DNA from 4 places in the Staphylococcus sp. GW821-FHT11H10 genome. Region 1 is predicted to be linked to each of the others. Evidence: riboswitches for the same ligand, from Rfam matches in the RefSeq annotation. Region 1 holds a riboswitch; each other region holds the start of a gene.
What was found. Region 1 has a riboswitch for thiamine pyrophosphate ahead of AC1RRU_RS04170 (ECF transporter S component). Riboswitches for the same ligand answer to the same signal wherever they lie in the genome.

Region 1 (3,193 bases):
CATCAACATTAAGATTAGAGTTGGAGTAATAAAAATCGATAATAATAATCCATGAATCATAATGTTTACGAATTCAGTTAACAATTTAAAGAATAGAATACTAATCATAAATAATTGTAAATAATAATATTTACCTCTTAAGAAATGTGTAAATGTAGTTGCAATGTATGTAATGATTACAAACATTAACAATAACAATGTTACCCATTCAACAACATATTGCGTTTGAGATAGTTCCCATTCACCAGAAACAAACAATGCGTTTCTGTTATTAAATTCAATAAATGTAAATAAGAATAGAATGAAGCCACAGAATATTTCTACATATGCTGGTTTAATCCATTTAGGACGTCTCATCCAATTTGGTATATCATCTTCTTCAATATTAAATACATTTTTGAATTTATTTTTAAATTTATCACGTTTTGATCTGATTTTTTCTAAATCGACACTTCTTCTCGTCTTACGTGCATATTCTGATGTTTTATCTTGAAGTTGTTTAAAATGAACTTTAGACTGATTCGAAACATTTCCCTTACTTGTTCTTGATAATTCAGGTTCTTCTTCACCCAATTCTTCTTTAGTTAATGGTAAAGCTCTTCTTAAGAATAGGAAATTCCATATTGAAGCTTGCGCTAATAACCACATAACTAAGAAAAATGTATTTACACTTAAGATATCTATTGGTGCAATTTCATTGGCATCAATTTTACCGTATAGAGAAATTTGAGTAATTAAATAACTTATTCCGTATGAAAAGATAATCCATAGATAATGGCTTTTTCTATTAGCAACATTAAGTTCATCTTTATATACAATGTAGCCTGTGTGAATTATAAAAGGAATAATAAAGATAATTGCCCAAAAACTGTACACTTGAGTCATTAAAGTAATTGAAATGAGGAAGTATAAAATCCCAATAATTAAAAAGAAAATTGAGATGTCGTAATCATATTTCGTAGTTCTAAATAATGCATATCCAATAAGCATTACAAGAATACCAAACAGAATAATTATGACTGCACTAATAATAGGAAAGCTGCCTATGAACCTACTCATCACTCTAATTATTTCACTGAAGAATGCATTAAGAAAATCCCATAAATTATGAATTTTCAACTCAACTTTTTCTTTATCTTTTAATTGATTGATTAAAGGTAAGTTTATTAATATTATGAGACCCGTGAAGAGTGAAACGATACCGATAATATAACTAAAAATTATCTCGGTGTGTTTCTTAAGAAAAGACATACTGTTCACCTCAAAATTCATTATATAGTAAGATGTTCATCTTGTCTTTATTAAACAATAAAATACATCTCGAGACCTATATAAGTTTATCCTACTTTTATGTGGGTAAACTTAAATTGTAATCATTAATCTATCAAGGAGTGTTAATTATGACAAACGAAGATGCTAAAAAAGCAAAAGAAGTAGAAGAAAAATTAAAAGAACAAAAAGAAGAAAAAACTGATGACATCGAACAAACTAAAAAAGATGTTCAAGACACTTTAGATTAATTATTAAGAAATCTCAATTCGCAGGAGTTGAGAACAATATACTATTTAACCGCTACACTGCTAAAAAGTAGTAGTTAACTAAAAACTGAGAGAACGCTCTTTCCGAGCTTTTCTCAGTTTTTATTTTTAATACAAGGTTTAAATATTTTAGAGATTTCACTAGTTAAGTGTATTAGGGAATAGCGTATTCAGAGTAAAACCAAATCAAATCCCCTTTTTTATTTGTAACTTAGCAAAATCATCTTGACATTAAATCTTAAAAGTCATACATTTAAAATAAATTAAATATAAAATGCACTAGGGGTGTGTATACTGAGATGAGGTTTAACCTCGAACCCTTTGAACCTGAACTAGTTAAAACTAGCGTAGGAAAGTGTTGCTAATATAAATAATTGTGGTAAATACATATAGCATTTTATTTAAATTCACGCACAACTTTCTACGGATGGTTGTGCGTTTTTTAGGAGGAAATAACATGTCAAAAGGTTTAAAGCTTTCAGAAATATTAGTAACTGTTCTGATTGCAGTAGTATTTGCTATTATTTATAACTTATGGTGGTTTGCATATAATGTGGCCCAAGTTGCCGGTGTTCACATTGAGCAATTAACTTATGGCGTTTGGTTTATGGCAGCTATCGTTGCGTATTTAATAATTCCTAAACCTGGTATTGCACTAATTGCAGAATTTGCCGCAGGTGCTGGTGAAACAATTGTTATGGGTAAATTTGATATCCCTACAATTGTATATGCTATCCTTCAAGGTTTAGCTTGTGAAATTATTTTTGCTATTTTCAAATATAAATCTAGATCATTAATGGTTGCTATATTAGCAGGATTAGCAACTGCATTAATTTCATTTCCAGTTGATTATTATTACGGTTATTTAGCTGAAGTCGCAGGATGGAATCTTCTTTTATTCATTATCTTCCGTTCTATTAGCGGTATTGTCATTGCAGGCTTATTATCTTATCTGATTGTTAAAGCATTAGATCAAACAGGTGTAACGAAATTATTCCGCCCTGCATCTCAAAAAGACTACGACAACCTATAAGGGGAAATTAAAGTGTTAAAAGCGAAAAATTTACGTCTAAAATATCCTAACGGCGAACGTAAAATCTTCGATAATTTAAATATTGAAATTAAAGATAAAGAAAAAGTGCTTTTACTAGGTCCTTCTGGATCTGGTAAGAGCACATTGCTTAATGTTTTAAGTGGTATCGTTCCAAATCTAATTGAATTACCGATGAAATATGATGAGCTTGAAATTGACCCACACTCCGGCGTCATTTTTCAAGATCCAGATACGCAGTTTTGTATGCCTAAAGTGTATGAAGAACTTGCTTTCGTTCTAGAAAATAAGCAAGTACCACGCAATGAAATGGACGCACTTATAGAGAATGCTTTAGCATCGGTTGATTTAAATGTTACGGACAATACTTTTGTCAATCATTTAAGTGGTGGCATGAAACAAAAGCTCGCTATTGTTGAAACTATTTTACAAGAAGCTAATACGCTTTTCTTAGATGAGCCTACTGCCATGTTAGATGTAGATGCTACAGCTGATTTGTGGCAACGACTTATTCAGTTATGGTCCGATCAAACTGTGCTTATTGTCGAACACAAAGTTGAACATATTTGGGAGCATGTCGATAGAGTCATCTTATTGAATTATG
Region 2 (3,193 bases), on a different contig from region 1:
CTATTTTCTTTATTAATGATTACACCATCTTCTAACTCGAATTCAGTTATTCCACCATTTTCGTTTACGATTTGAAAACGTACAGCTTTAAATGTCTTCACTTCATCACATCCCCAAAAAAATTTAAATTATGCAAAAAATGAAATTATTAATAATCTAATATGAGTTTTACAATTATTTTCTTTAAATATATCAAACTTTGTGTATTAAGAGGAATAAAAATATTAAAAATAGAATTTTGACGCTTAAATTATAAATGAATAATATAGTTATAGAAGGAGGTGACACATGCTAAATAAAATTGTGATAGTAGGTCGATTGACCAAAAAGGCACAAATATTTGAAAACGAGGAGGTGAAAATAGCTACGTTCTGTGTTGCAACTGAACGTAATTATAAAGATGAAAATAATGAAATAGCTTGTGATTATATTTTTTGTAAGGCATTTGGTAAAACAGCAACAAATATAGAATCATATACAGACCAAGGCACTTTAGTTGGTATTACAGGACAAATGAGATCTCGTAAGTACGATAAAGATGGCCAAACGCACTTTGTGACTGAATTATATGTTGAAACAATTAAATTTATGTCCCCTAAATCTAAAAATGATAATATTCTTCCTAACACCTCATATGATGAAGACGCTTATTCCTTTGATCACCTTGAAGTGATTGATGTTAACTAATGTTCTAATAACTCCATCCCTTTTTACTATAAAAACTTCTTTTAATTATACTCATGGCCTCTCTTATATAAAGAATTTTATAAGGGAGGCTATTAAATTATCCATTTAATTATCTGAAAGATTTCATAAATATTACAAAGAAAAGATGTTTATTTACCTATTCAAAACTGTCATGATAGTTTGCAATTGAAATAATTATGGTTTTACTAATGTAATTTCTATGTAAAAAAGTCCTGTCTTTTTTTATTTCACTGTAACCTACTATGATTTTATGGATGTTAAAGTGTTACTTGTAAAATTAATTAAGACACAAACATTCTTAGGAGGATATATATATTATGAAAAAGACAATTATTGCTTCATCATTAGCAGTAGGTTTAGGAGTAGTTGCTGGCAACGCTGGACACGCAGATGCGAGCGAAGCTCAAGTAAATAAAGCAGAATTAGCTCAATTAGCTCAATCAAACGATCAATCATTAAATGATAGCCCTATCCAAGAAGGTGCTTACAATGTAACTTTTGATTATGAAGGTTTCACTTACCATTTTGAATCAGATGGTACTAATTGGAGCTGGAACTATGCACAATCAGGTCAAGCTTCTCAACAACAAGATGTAAGTGCACAAGCTTCAACTGTTTCTAATCAAACTTCAGCTGAACAAGTTGGTTCACAACAACAATCTAGTCAAGCTCAACCAACTCAAACTCAACAAGCACCTCAAACTGAACAAACACAACAACCACAAACTGAAGCTACAACTTCTAACTCAAGTTCTTCAAATAACAATGCTTCAAGTGGTTCTTCTGTAAATGTTAACAGTCATTTACAACAAATTGCACAACGTGAATCTGGTGGCGACATTACTGCTATCAACCCAAGTTCAGGTGCAGCAGGTAAATATCAATTCTTACAATCTACTTGGGATTCAGTAGCTCCTGATGAATATAAAGGTGTTTCACCAGCACAAGCTCCTGAAGACGTACAAGATGCTGCAGCAGTTAAATTATATAACACTGCAGGCGCTTCACAATGGGTAACTGCATAATATAGTAATTTAATTATTTTAAAGTAAGAGTGGAACAGTGAATTTTGTTCCACTCTTTTTTGTTTTGTTTGATAAAACGCAGTCATTTTGATATTGTTAAATTAATAAATTAATGCTACTAGGGGAGCCATAGTAAATGGCTGAGATGATTAATTCAGACCCTTATAACCTGATTTGGTTAGTACCAACGTAGGAAAGTAGTTATGTAAATGTTACGTTCTCTTTATTGAATGATAGCTACATTTCTACGTTGAAATGTAGCATTTTTTAATTTTAAGGAGGATTAATATGACATTTTCAACTGAGATTAAAGAGGCTGCGCAACCTATTATTGAAGAAATTTATAATGATGGTTTTATACAAGACCTATTAAAAGGGGATTTAGATGCTCAAGCAGTACGTCAATATTTAAGAGCAGATGCATCATATTTGAAAGAATTTACAAATTTATATGCACTTCTTATCCCAAAAGCGCCATCAATGAAGGATGTTAAATTTTTAGTTGAACAAATTGAATTTATGCTTGATGGTGAGGTTGAGGCACATGAAATCCTAGCAGATTATATCAACGAACCTTATGAAGAAATTGTTAAAGAAAAAGTATGGCCACCTAGTGGAGATCATTATATTAAACATATGTATTATCACGCATATGCACATGAAAATGCTGCGTATACTATAGCTGCAATGGCACCTTGTCCTTATGTATATGAAGTAGTAGCTAAAATGGCATTAGATGATCAAAATCTAAATAGAGATTCAGTAACATCGAAATGGTTTGATTTCTATAGCACAGAAATGCGACCATTAATCGAAGTATTTGACAATTTATTAGATGAATTAACAGCAAATTGTACAGAACAAGAGAAAAAAGATATTAAAGAAAGTTTCTTACAAAGTACTATACATGAACGTAATTTCTTTAATATGGCTTATATTAATGAACAGTGGAACTTCGGAGGCGACAAAAATGCATAAACCCAAAATTGCTTTAACAATTGCAGGAACTGATCCATCAGGTGGCGCTGGTGTAATGGCCGATTTAAAATCATTTCATGCCTGTGGCGTCTACGGTATGGCAGCGATTACAAGTATTGTTGCGCAAAACACGAAAGGCGTTCAACACATCCATAATCTTGAGATAAGTTGGGTACAAGAACAATTAGACAGTGTCTTTAATGATGAATTACCACATGCTATTAAGACAGGCATGATTGCAACTCATGAAACAATGGAGTTAATCCAACATTATTTGAAACAGCATTCAGATATTCCATACGTTATTGATCCAGTTATGCTTGCTAAAAGTGGTGATTCACTTATGGATGATGATACTAAGAAACATTTACAGAATACATTACTACCTTTAGCAGATGTCGTCACGCCTAATATTCCTGAAGCAGAGGAAATTACTGGTATCAAAATAGACACTGAAGAAAATATACGAAAAGCTGGTAACA
Region 3 (3,193 bases), on a different contig from region 1:
ACTACAAAGTATTGACCTGCAATCGCATAGAAACTTACACGACGGAAGAATTGATTCCAAGGTGGTAGTGATTTACTTGTTTGAACAAGGTCACGATTCTCCATAATGAAATGTTTCTCAGCGTCATTTACCATACGATGTTGTTCTGGTAAGTCTTTCGCAATGATTCCCCATAATATTGCAATTAAGATACCTACAGCACCGAAGATGTAAAATACAGCTTGCCAATTGAACGCGTTTACAATAGCGATCGTAATGACAGGTGCCAATACAGGTCCAAAGTAAGAACCAGCAAGTAACATACTTGATGCTCTACCTTTCTCATCTTTAGAGAACCAGTTTGCATTAAACACAGCGTTTGATGGATACATTGGTGCTTCACCAATACCGAATAAGAAACGCACTAAATATAATAAACCGTGATGTTTAATCATACCTGTAAAGATAGTGAAAGCACTCCACCATACTAAAGCGATTGTAATCATCTTACGAGGTCCAAATTTCTCAGCTAACATACCAGAAGGTACTTGCATTAACGCGTAACCTAATGAGAAGAATGAAGCTAATAGACCAAATTGTTGTTTTGTCATATGTAAATCTTCCATCATTTGTGGGGCAATATATGAGATGTTAGATCTATCCATGTAGGCAATAACACCTATGATAAAAAATGCTAATGCGAAAAACCAACGAACACTACTTTTCTTTTGTCTTTGTACCATATCCTCTTTTTCCTACTTCCTTTAATTTGTTGATTCTAAATATGTTGTCTAATATAATCACGAGACTCCCTATTTGTAAAAATAACTCCCTTAAACCCCTTACCATCATAGGGTTTCAGCATTTATTTTTAATAATATTACCAGTTTTTGAAATCGTTTTCAATATCTTAATTAAAAGTTCTTTTATTAAATTGTACATCGTTGGTTACTTTATTCACTAAATTCGTATTTACGCTTTGCAATCTCAATATTCATTAAAATTTGAACTCCATTTAAAAAAATTGTAGAATGAACTTGAAATGAAACGCGACTTATTATTATTTAAAATTAAATAGATAATTTATCCACTGGAAGTGCCTTTGTTTAAGGCTGAGAGTAAAGAAAGAACTTTATAATTCCTGGAACCTGATCCAGTTTGTACTGGCGTAGGAAAGTGGCTTACACATATCGTTACATAGAGACTAACGCTATTTCCTACGAAGGAGATAGCGTTTTTTCATTTATTAGGGGTGATAGACATCTTTATTGCGATAACAACTTATAAACATTTAACAGAAGCAGACTTACAACACTTCATTGAAATTAGTAAAGGCATCGATGGTTTACTATTTCGTACGCCTATGTCTAGTGATGATTTATTTTCCTTTTTAGAAAAATTAATCGCTGCTGGTTTCCCTAAAGACAAAATTATTATCCATAGCGATGTTGACTTATTAGAATCCTTGACACTTAAACGCTTGCACTGTCGAGAAATGGACACACTAGCGTTTGATTATAAAGCGCAACATCCTGATGTTGAAGTAAGCATGTCGACACATACTATTAACTCGGTGAAACAAGCTTATCAACATCAATTAGATTATGTCTTTTATGGTCATATATTTACCACGGCTTCTAAGCCAAATCAGCAACCTAGATCAATGTCTGAAATCAAAGCCGTGTTACAAGTTCCGATTCCAGTCTATGCCATAGGAGGTATTACTGAAGATACGATACAACGGCTTCCAAATGGCTTTGCAGGAATTTGTGCAATTTCTTATTTTATGAGCGCATCTTTACAACAAATTCAACATTTACGAAAGGAGTGGTTGAAAGATGCATGACGTACTTATTGTTGGTTCTGGTGTTATCGGAATGTCCATTGCGAGACACCTCAGTCATACGCAACTCGACATTGCAATTGTCGACCGTGATATACCTGGTAAACATGCTTCATATAAAGCTGGAGGCATGTTAGGTGCACAAAATGAATTTACAGAAGACAGCGACTTATTTCGTCTCGCTCTAGAGTCACGTGAATGTTTTCCTGAATTATGCGAAACACTCCAAGATGAAACTGGAATAGATATTCAATATCAAGCATCAGGATTGATTAAAATCGCAAATCAAATTGATGATGTGGCGCATTTACGTTCACAATTTCAATTTTTACATGCACTCGATAACGATGTGGTTGAACTTTCAGAGGATGAATTAGCAGATTTAACTGAAGGAAATGTCACTGCATCTGAAATGGCAATCTACATTCCAAATGATGGACAAATCAATGCAAATCATTATACGAAAGCGTTATTTAAATCCTTACAACAGCGTCGTATTTCGCGCTACTTCAATACAAATGTAACAGATATTATTCGGCAGAATGGTTACTATCAAATCGTTTCATCTCAAGGTGATTTATATGCGAAGAAAGTCATAGTGGCAAGTGGTGCATGGTCATCTCAATTATTAAAACAATATCAATTGCCTCGTGTGGTTGTCGGCGTTAAGGGCGAAGTTCTTCTCATGGAACATGACCATTTAAATTTAAAACAAACAGTATTCATGACTAATGGATGCTATATAGTTCCGAAAGCGCCTAATCGTTACTTAATTGGTGCTACTAGCGAATTTGATAATTATTCTGTGGGTAATACGGAACAAGGCGTCTCATGGTTAGAACACTATGCGACAGAACGTATACCTGAACTTGCAAACGCACATATCATTAAACAGTGGTCTGGCGTACGTCCATATACGGACGGCGAATTACCAATTATGGACCGGGTTGACGATGGTTTATATGTCATTACCGGCCATTATCGGAACGGTATTTTATTGTCCCCTGTTATTGGTCGTGACATCGCAAACTGGCTATTAACTGGAGTCAAACCAACTCGCTATGAATCTTTCAATGTCTCAAGGAGGTTAAATCATGAAATGCATTATTAATGGCGATGCATTCACGTTCGATACTGAGCAATCCATTCATCAAGTGCTTGTCTCTTTAGAATTAGACCCAGAACGTGTCATTGTTGAACATAATAAAACATTAATTAAACAAGAAGATTATCATCAACACACAGTACGTGAAGATGATCAATTAGAATTATTAGAATTTGTTGGAGGCGGATAAAATGTTTAAAATTGGAAATTTAGAATTACAATCTCGTTTATTACTAGGTACAGGAAAGTTTGAAAATGAAGACGTA
Region 4 (3,193 bases), on a different contig from region 1:
GAAGAAAGCCGTGATAAGCTAACAGTAAATTCTAACACTCATAACTTGAGTGTGGTAAGCACAAAATCTTCAAGTCATCACGTAGGGGCAACTAACTATGGAAGTGTAGTGTCTGAGGAGGCAAACCATTTAAATACTTCTAATAACAAAGAAACTAGTGAACTACCAAAATCAGGTCAAACTGAAACAAATACAACGTTATGGTCAGTGTTACTTGGTGGTTTAGGGTTAGCATTTATTAGAAAACGCAAAGCTTCGAAATCTGAGAAATAATATATAAATTAAGAGCACGCTAATCTGAAATTTAGTGTGCTCTTATCATTATTATTTAGAGGTTCTGTTAAATAATAAATGGTTATTAAAGTATTCTTTAGCATCTATAGTTGTTTCAATTTTGCCATTTTCCTTAAGCCATAATTGTAAGTCATCATAAAATTCTGGGCTCATAGATAAATCATTAGTAAAACATTTGGTAGTTGCAATGATTGTGTCTTTATTTAATTGATTACTTACATCCGTTTGAGTATATTTAGCATAAACATCGACTGCTTCTTCGAGATGAGTATTAATAAATTGAATTGCTTTTTTAATGACTTTAAGGAATTTTTTTATTTTTCCTTTATCCTCTTTTAATTTATTAGGAGTTGTAATAAAAATTAACTGGCAAAAGTCTGGCACGTTATAATCTTTTAATGCAAAATAATCTACATTTAAACCTTTACTTTTTGCTTCGAGAATCTCAAAGTTTTCAAATATAAGTGTGGCAGCATCTGCTTTATCATTTAATAGTGCGTCAGTATGATAAAAACTATTATTAACTGGTGTTATATCTCCTTCTTTGTATGTTACACCATCAGCTTCAATCATAGTTTTAGCAATAGCAATACCTCCTAGGCCAGGGGCTCCAGGATATTGAAGACGTTTGCCAACTAAATCTTTAGGTGTCTTTATTCCTTTATCTTTGTTATACATAACACCGCCATTAGTGTGTAGATATCTGGCAAAACCTACCACATTTTGATTAGTTGCTTTATCTTCAACTAAATGAATAGGTTCAGTAATTGCAATATCCATTGAATTATTTTCGATTTCTTCCAATGCATCGAAGTGTTTTTCTGGTTCAATCATTTCAATTTCTAACGCTTCTTCTTTAAACCAGCCCTTTTCAATACCTAAAATTAAAGGTAAGTGATCAGGGTTTAAAAACCATTCTAAACCAACAATTAATTTTTCCATAAAAAAATTCCTCCAACAGACAATTTTTTCGTAAAAAAGTGAATTTGAAAGAAATAGCAGTATATGTATTTCACTTTCCTACGCTGGTACTAACCAACAGGTTCAAGGGTTGAAAGTTTTTTACTTTCTCTCAGCATATTAAATGCACCCCTAGTGATTTTTTTATCTATTAATAACATAGCATAAATTTGTATAGTAGAAAATTGACTGATAAAAATATAGTTAACATGATAAGCTAAGTTTTGGAAACAAAATGTTAGCGAAATTAAAGGGAACGCGCCATTTTGTATGCGGAAAGTGACAAATGAACTTGCTAAGTTAGAAGAGAGGTGACCATAACTATGAAACTTGCTGAACAGATTAGGAAACATCGTAAAGAGAATAATCTAACTCAAGATCAATTAGCTACTGAATTACACACGACACGCCAAACCGTTTCCAAATGGGAACAGGGTACGATTGAACCGAATGTGCAAATGATTGTGCAATTAGCGCAACGTTTTGACATTTCCACAGACGAATTATTAACAGGGCAAACGTCTCATCCTTATAAAAGAGAAGAATCACAATCATATCCTGAACATTTAAATTTTTGGGATTTCTTATCTCAAAAGTGGTGGTTCGTATTAATTTTGGTAGTTATCGTGTGCGGTACAATAACACAAATCTTTACAAGTTAATAGTATCGGTCTCCTACTTCAACTTAGGAGGTACATGATGCATTTAATAATTAAGTATTTGAAGATGATTGGTGTCATTATTTTGACGTTTGTATTAACAGTCATTGCGCAAAATATTGCTTTACTATGGCATTTGTTAGATTTGAAATCATTTGAAACAATCTTACATGGTATCACCTATGTGGGACTTACCTTTTTATTCATTAAACTTTTAATTAATAAAGGATTTAAAGAGAAATTAAGTGACTATCGTATTAACACACTTAAGTTTAGTCTAAGTTATCTATCAGTTGGCTTACTGATTCCGATTATAAATATCATCATTTATTGTGTCATTATTCCAGGTCATTTTGAAATAACGAAAGCTGATACTGTAATAGAATATTTAGAAATGTTATTTGAAATTATTGTTTTAGGTGGAGTATGTGCACCTATAGCTGAAGAATTAACAGTACGAGGCTTATTAATGGGCTACATTGAAAAGAAAGCGAATATTACCTTTGCCATCATTGTTACATCAGTATTATTCGCTTTAGTCCATTTGTTTAATGGCGGGATGTCTGGTGTTAGTCTAATATTATTAGTCGTAAGTGGCACGGTCGCTGGTATATTGTACGGTATGACGGCGTATAAATTTAACTCAATTTGGCCAAGTGTTTTTATGCATATGTGTTGGAATCTGTCAGACTTTGTCCACATCACAACGCATAATGATGACTACGGCGTAATTCAGTATATTATTAAAGTTAAAAACATACTCCTAACCGGTGGCGCATACGGTAATACATCTTCACTCATAGCAATAGTATTATTCGTAATAGCAATAATTTTAGTTGCAATGAAAAGTGTGCAGAGAATTAATTTGAGAGACTAATTTAGTCTCTTTTTTTATTGACCTTCAAGTATAGTTTAATGATAACTTTTAAATAACATAGGAAGGGGATGAGAAAATGCAAATAGATGAAGTTTCCAAAAAGCTTAATATATCTAAATCAATGATTCGTTATTATGAAGAAAAAGGCTTGATTAACATTTCTAGAAATCAAAATAATTATAGGGAATTTAATCAGACTGTCTATACAACATTGAAACTTATCAAAGATTTGAAACGATTAAACTTAAGCCTAGAAGAAATAAAGTATATTGTAAATTTATTTAACAAGCCTACTTCAAAAGAGTGTAACATCCAATCTACTAAGTACTTAGATCGAATTATTAAGGATTATAAAAGAAGTATTAATGAACAAATTAATATATTGAATAGATTGGAACAAGTT

Region 2: another riboswitch for thiamine pyrophosphate. It lies ahead of tenA (thiaminase II); the one in region 1 lies ahead of AC1RRU_RS04170 (ECF transporter S component).
Region 3: another riboswitch for thiamine pyrophosphate. It lies ahead of AC1RRU_RS01770 (thiamine phosphate synthase); the one in region 1 lies ahead of AC1RRU_RS04170 (ECF transporter S component).
Region 4: another riboswitch for thiamine pyrophosphate. It lies ahead of AC1RRU_RS02930 (ABC transporter substrate-binding protein); the one in region 1 lies ahead of AC1RRU_RS04170 (ECF transporter S component).

Annotation. Positions count from the first base shown of each region.
Region 1 is NZ_JBXARC010000004.1:138,608-141,800, reverse strand. Features, by position in the region: gene auxA (lipoteichoic acid stability factor AuxA) at 1-1,251, opposite strand, end outside; gene graF (glycopeptide resistance-associated protein GraF) at 1,401-1,520, shown strand; TPP riboswitch at 1,810-1,909, shown strand; gene AC1RRU_RS04170 (ECF transporter S component) at 1,996-2,571, shown strand; gene AC1RRU_RS04165 (ABC transporter ATP-binding protein) at 2,584-3,193, shown strand, end outside.
Region 2 is NZ_JBXARC010000015.1:46,578-49,770, forward strand. Features, by position in the region: gene AC1RRU_RS08965 (YwpF-like family protein) at 1-101, opposite strand, end outside; gene AC1RRU_RS08970 (single-stranded DNA-binding protein) at 289-687, shown strand; gene AC1RRU_RS08975 (transglycosylase family protein) at 1,026-1,733, shown strand; TPP riboswitch at 1,844-1,946, shown strand; gene tenA (thiaminase II) at 2,022-2,711, shown strand; gene thiD (bifunctional hydroxymethylpyrimidine kinase/phosphomethylpyrimidine kinase) at 2,704-3,193, shown strand, end outside.
Region 3 is NZ_JBXARC010000002.1:41,859-45,051, reverse strand. Features, by position in the region: gene AC1RRU_RS01775 (pyruvate MFS transporter) at 1-722, opposite strand, end outside; TPP riboswitch at 1,062-1,171, shown strand; gene AC1RRU_RS01770 (thiamine phosphate synthase) at 1,235-1,825, shown strand; gene thiO (glycine oxidase ThiO) at 1,818-2,933, shown strand; gene thiS (sulfur carrier protein ThiS) at 2,917-3,117, shown strand; gene AC1RRU_RS01755 (thiazole synthase) at 3,119-3,193, shown strand, end outside.
Region 4 is NZ_JBXARC010000003.1:74,536-77,728, reverse strand. Features, by position in the region: gene AC1RRU_RS02935 (choice-of-anchor I family protein) at 1-273, shown strand, start outside; gene AC1RRU_RS02930 (ABC transporter substrate-binding protein) at 325-1,236, opposite strand; TPP riboswitch at 1,295-1,398, opposite strand; gene AC1RRU_RS02925 (helix-turn-helix domain-containing protein) at 1,578-1,916, shown strand; gene AC1RRU_RS02920 (CPBP family intramembrane glutamic endopeptidase) at 1,954-2,790, shown strand; gene AC1RRU_RS02915 (MerR family transcriptional regulator) at 2,867-3,193, shown strand, end outside.